Regions from separate parts of the Companilactobacillus farciminis KCTC 3681 genome, predicted to be linked through region 1. Evidence: predicted binding sites of a transcription regulator. Region 1 holds the regulator's gene; the other holds the start of a gene.
What was found. The regulator LexA, encoded in region 1, represses DNA repair genes until DNA is damaged. The targets are predictions, from matches to a motif close to CNAACANNTGTTNG.
Positions count from the first base shown of each region.

Region 1 (3,186 bases):
AAGGCCATCGTTCAGTTGGCGGAATGCGAGCTAGTTTGTACAATGCAATGCCTTATATTGGAGTCGAAAAACTAGTTGACTTCTTAAATAAATTTGAAAAAGATTACTGGGGGAAACACTAATGTATGATGTAAAAACTTTTAATGCGATTGCCCAAAGCGGCTTAGATACTTTTAGAAATGATTTTGAAATTAATAAGACTGATGATCCAGATGCTTATTTGATTAGATCAGTTAATTTGTTGGAAGCTGATTTTCCACAGAGCCTAAAGACGATTGTTAGAGCTGGTGCCGGTGTTAACAATATTCCGTTAGACCGCGTGACTGAAAAGGGAATTGCAGTTTTTAATACTCCCGGTAGTAATGCTAATGCCGTTAAAGAATTGATAGTTGCTCTAATGATTGCTACGAAGAGAAATCTCTTTGAGGCACACCAATATTCAGATGAACATACAGAAGCCGATGTTTCTCAACGAACTGAAAAAGACAAAACTAAATTCAATGGTACAGAATTAGCTGGTAAAAAAATTGCAGTAATTGGGTTAGGCCACGTTGGTTCTCTAGTTGCCAATGCTGCGTTAGGATTAGGGATGAAAGTAATTGGTTATGATCCTTATTTATCAGCTAATGCTGCTTGGAGAATCAACAATAAAGTTAAACGAGTTGATACAATTAAAAAAGCCGTTAAGAGTGCCGACTTTGTAACTATTCACGTGCCTAAGAATGAAGAGACAATTGGTTTGATCAGTACTCCAGAAATCAATGAAATGAAAGATGGGGCAGTTTTGTTCAACTATTCTAGAGTTGGTATCGTCGATAATAAGGCTGCTGTTAAAGCTATTCGTAATCAAAAAATCAATCATTACTGTACCGACTTTGGTGAACCGATCATTGCTGACAATCCAAAGATTACCATCACTCCACATATCGGTGGTTCAACTTTAGAAGCTGAATCAAATGGAGCTATTCAAGGTGCTAATACCGTTATGGATTATTTGCAAAATGGCGATACGACTAATTGTGTCAATTTGCCAAATATGCAGGTAGCATTTGAAACAGCTTTTCGAATTACCGTAATTCACCAAAATGTTCCTAACATGGTTGGACAGATCAGTACGCAACTAGCTAATCGTCAAATCAATATTGAAAATATGGCTAATGCGGCTAAAGATAAAGTGGCTTATACGATCGTTGACGTGAACGATTTGAATCAAGATGATGCTGAAGATTTGATTCACCATTTGAATTCTATTCCTGAAGTTTATCGTGTTCGTCTGATAAAACATCAATAAAAAAACCACTCAATTAAATGAGTGGCTTAGAATATTTGTGAACGATATAATCCAACAACTTTTCCTAAGATCTCGACGTTGTCTAAGATGATAGGGTCCATCGTATCGTTTTCAGGTTGTAGGCGGTAATGTCCATTTTCTTGATAAAATCTCTTGCAAGTGGCTTCGATATCTTCAGTCATTGCAATAATGATTTCACCGTTGTTTGCAAAGTTTTGTTCGTGAACGATAACGTGGTCACCATCGTAGATCCCCGCGTTGATCATACTTTCACCGTGAATTTCTAGCATGAACAATTCACCAGATTCACGATTCAAGTCAGGTGGGATTGGGAAGTAACCATCAGGATTTCTTTCAGCGGTAATTGGTTGACCAGCCGCAACAGTACCTAAGATAGGAATTTGTTTTGACTTGATTCCAATTGAACTGAGTCCGATAGTTGTTAACTCGATAGCACGTGGCTTTGTAGGGTCACGTTGAATGTAGCCTTTCTTTTCAAGACGAGATAAATGACCGTGGACCGTTGATGTTGAAGATAAATCTACGGCTTCGCAGATCTCTCTAACAGTAGGCGGATATCCATGTTCATCTAAGTAATCATAAATGCATTGTAAAATTTGTGACTGTTTAGAGCCTTCAGCTTTTGACATTAGAACACCTCATTGTTAATATCTTAAATAGATTGTATCAAAATTTGAATACAAGTTCAAACAAGTGTTCGATTGTATTAGGGAGATTTGATAAAATGAACGAACAAGACGAATTACTTAAGAAAATCAATGAATTAGCCCACAAGGCTAAGGCCGGCACGATTACTAAAGAGGAAGAAGATCAACAAGCAGAACTTAGAAAAGAATACTTGAAGAACTTCCGTGCTAGTTTTAAATCACAAATTGAAATGTTACGTGTCTTTGATAAGCAAGGAAACGAAGTAACTCCTGAAAAAGTTAGAGAAATTCAACGTAAAAAGAGATTACGTGACGATTAGACTTTCATTTATTGAATTTTTTTTGTAATATTAATAAGTATATGGAAAGGGTGAAACATAAATGGGAACAACAATAGTCGTTGGTATTTTAGCTTTGTTGATTGGCCTAGTTGGTGGTTTCTTCGCTGCTAGATGGTATATGAAGAAATATTTCCAAGACAATCCACCAATCAGTGCTGATATGATTAAGCAAATGATGGCTCAAATGGGACAAAAGCCTTCACAAAAGAAACTTAATCAATTAATGAATACTATGAAGAATTCACAAAAGAATAACAAGTAGTTAAACAAAATAAGCGATATGCATATTTTTATATGTGTACCGCTTATTTTTTTATGCAAAAAATTAGTCAATCACTAAATCACGAACTAAAAATATTTGTGTAATTATAATTGACAAAATGTAAACGTTAAACACGAATAATATACGAAAAATATTGTATAAAATACGCTTTTTGCATTGAAAGAAAATGAAAACCCTGATAAACTTTGGATACCAAAGCAAGAAAGGTGGAAATTTTTAATGTCTGATGTAGCGATAGTTATGGGTTCCATTTCCGACTTAAAAGTTATGCAAGCAACAATCGATGTTTTGCAAGAACTCGGAGTTAGTTATGAAGCCAAAGTGATTTCAGCGCACCGTACGCCTCAAGAGATGCTCGATTTTGCTAGAGGCGCTAAGGATACTTTCAAAGTGATCATTGCTGGAGCAGGGGGAGCTGCTCATTTACCTGGCATGATTGCATCATCAACAATTTTACCGGTGATTGGGGTGCCGGTTCCATCGAGATATCTCAAAGGGATGGACTCATTGCTTTCAATAGTACAAATGCCAGCAGGAGTTCCAGTAGCAACTGTTTCCATTGGTGAAGCTGGAGCGAAGAATGCGGCAATTTTAGCCACTAAG
Region 1 covers NZ_CP017702.1:1,127,227-1,130,412, forward strand. Annotated here, with positions in the region: gene serC (3-phosphoserine/phosphohydroxythreonine transaminase) at 1-122, shown strand, start outside; gene LF20184_RS05575 (phosphoglycerate dehydrogenase) at 122-1,291, shown strand; gene lexA (transcriptional repressor LexA) at 1,318-1,941, opposite strand; gene LF20184_RS05585 (DUF896 domain-containing protein) at 2,037-2,279, shown strand; gene LF20184_RS05590 (YneF family protein) at 2,341-2,562, shown strand; gene purE (5-(carboxyamino)imidazole ribonucleotide mutase) at 2,803-3,186, shown strand, end outside.

Region 2 (3,186 bases), 300 kb from region 1:
CTAACGTTGATACAGTTACTGAAGCAAATATTCAAGCAGCAATGGATCGGGTAATTCAAGGACGGACGAGTTTTGTTATTGCTCACCGTTTGAAGACGATTTTAAATGCTGACAAGATTGTGGTCTTAAAAGACGGAAATATTATTGAACAAGGCAATCATCAAACCCTTTTGGCAGAAGATGGTTTTTATGCCGGTCTTTATAAAGATCAAATGGTCACAAATTAAAAAAAAGAGCAGGTCGAGAAGTTAAATTCTTGACCTGCTTTTTTGTGGAATTATTTTTGATTTTTCTTAGCTTGTTGTTTCTTGTATTGTAGACCAATTGGAACGAGGTTTTCTTTTCCTTTGAGTAATCGCTTGATATTAGGAATGTGACGAACATAAATAATGACGGTAACAATAGCAGCGACGGTAGTTAAGATCCAATCGTGCAAAAATAACGAAGCGACGGTAAAGAAGAGTACGGTTGTTAAACTAGCTACACTGACCATGCTAGTAACGTAAACGATTGTTGCTAAGACGATAAAACAAATCGTAAACAACAAAGGATTGTAAGCTAGTAAAATACCAGCACTAGTAGCGACGGCTTTACCACCTCTGAATTTCAAGAAGATAGAGAAGCAGTGGCCGATAACGGCACAGATTCCGACGAAAAGAACCCAATGATGATCAAGTCCAAAGAAGACAGGCATCAATGCTCCTAATGTTCCCTTTAAAATATCGATAATTAAAACTAGTGTTCCGGCATATTTACCGAAGACCCGGTAAGCATTTGTGGTTCCAACGTTACCACTACCATAATCAAAAATATTTTTGTGGAAGAAAAATTTTCCGACTAGATAGGCAGTTGGAAATGAGCCGATTAAATAGGCTAAAATGGCACAAATGAGAAGTTTCATTAAAAAATCACTCTCTCAGCTTTATTTTTTGGTATATTGTAATTCTATGGTGTTTTAAAAGAATTATAAATACCAACTTAGACATTATCCACTATTTTAGCCAAAAATAAAAGATTTCTCTTGAATACGAACGTATATTCGTATAGTGTGAATAGTGTTATAATACTAAAATAACTGCAGTAGTAAATGAAAAAGGAATGATATAAATGCCAAAATCATCTTATGATGATTCGTCAATTCAAATCCTTGAAGGATTAGAAGCTGTACGAAAAAGACCTGGTATGTACATTGGTTCCACAGATTCACGTGGATTACATCACTTGGTCTATGAAATTGTCGATAACGCAGTCGATGAAGCTCTATCAGGATTTGGTAAGGAGATCAATGTCACTATCAACAAAGATAGTAGCATTACTGTCGTTGACCATGGTCGAGGAATGCCAACGGGAATGCATTCGTCTGGTCGTCCAACGATTGAAGTTATCTTAACGGTTCTACATGCCGGAGGTAAGTTCTCCGAAAATAGTTACAAAACGTCTGGTGGTCTACACGGTGTAGGTTCATCAGTTGTAAATGCCTTGTCTGAATGGATGACAGTTCGTGTCGTTCGTGATCACAAAGTTTACGAAGAACGTTTTGAAAATGGTGGCCATCCGGTCGGAACTTTGAAAAAGACTGGTTCAACTAAAGAAGGCAGTGGAACAACGATTAGTTTCAAGCCTGATAAGACGATTTTTCAAACAACCAAATTTAATTTCGATACTTTAGCCGAAAGACTTCGTGAGTCAGCCTTCCTACTCAAAGGTGTTAAGTTTACTATCACTGATAAACGTGGTGAAGAAGACAAGGAAGAAGTTTTCCATTACGAAGATGGTATTCAATCATTTGTTAAATACCTCAACGAAGGAAAAGATGCTCTTGGTGGAATTTTCTACGTAGAGGGTACTAATTCAGATATTGAAATCGAATTTTCCGGTCAATATAACGACGGTTATTCTGAAAATATCATCTCGTTTGTTAATAATGTTCGTACTGCTGATGGTGGGACGCACGAGGCCGGAATGAAGTCTGGTTTGACTAAAGCGTTCAACGACTATGCAAGAAAGGTCGGACTATTAAAAGAAAATAGCAAGAACCTTGAAGGTAGCGATGTTCGTGAAGGTCTATCAGCAATTATTTCGGTACGTATCCCTGAAGAAATCTTGCAATTCGAAGGTCAAACTAAGGGAAAACTTGGTACTCCTCAAGCAAGATCAGCTGTTGACCAACTAGTTTATGAACAAATGAGCTTTTATTTATTGGAAAATGGTGAGCAAGCACAAATGCTCGTCAAAAAAGCTCTCAAAGCTCGTGAAGCTAGGGATGCTGCTAGAAAAGCTCGAGAAAGTACTCGTAGCGGCAAGAAGAACAAGAAGACTGATGGTTTGTTGTCTGGTAAATTGACACCTGCTCAATCAAAGAATCCAGATAAAAACGAATTGTTCCTAGTCGAGGGTGATTCTGCCGGTGGTTCTGCTAAACAAGGCCGAGACAGAAAGTTCCAAGCTATCTTGCCATTGCGTGGTAAGGTTTTGAATACTCAAAAAGCTAAGCTGGAAGATATCTACAAAAATGAAGAGATCAATACGATGATCTATACGATCGGTGCCGGTGTTGGAGCTGACTTCAAGCTAGAAGACAGAAATTACGACAAGATCATTATCATGACCGATGCCGATGATGATGGTTCTCACATTCAAATCTTGTTGTTAACGTTCTTCTATCGCTACATGCGCCCACTAGTTGAATCAGGTCACGTATATATTGCTTTGTCGCCACTTTATCGTTTGCAAAAAGGTAAAGGTGCCAAAACTAAGACTAAATACGCTTGGACTCCAGATGAACTAAAAGCTGGTATCAAAGAAATGGGTAAAGGCTACGACTTGCAACGATTCAAAGGTTTGGGTGAAATGAATGCCGACCAACTTTGGAAGACGACAATGGACCCTGCTAATCGAATTTTGATTCGGGTCAATATCGATGATGCGGCTTTAGCTGAACGTCGTGTAACTACCTTAATGGGTGACAAAGTTAAACCACGTCGTGATTGGATCGAAGAAAATGTTCGCTTCAACGGAACTGAAGAAGGGGACAATATCCTCGAAAAAGTCGATGCAACTGATCCAATCGACAGTAAAATCGTTGACGATTTATTGAATAAGGAATAGGTGATAAATAGTGACTGAAAATTCTCCTAAAATTCAAGATATCTCGCTCGAAAAAATCATGGGAGATCGATTTGCGAG
Region 2 covers NZ_CP017702.1:1,428,838-1,432,023, reverse strand. Annotated here, with positions in the region: gene LF20184_RS06995 (ABC transporter ATP-binding protein) at 1-227, shown strand, start outside; gene plsY (glycerol-3-phosphate 1-O-acyltransferase PlsY) at 278-901, opposite strand; gene parE (DNA topoisomerase IV subunit B) at 1,108-3,108, shown strand; gene parC (DNA topoisomerase IV subunit A) at 3,119-3,186, shown strand, end outside.
Region 2: the regulator LexA is predicted to act here: its motif matches at 1,029-1,042, upstream of parE (DNA topoisomerase IV subunit B).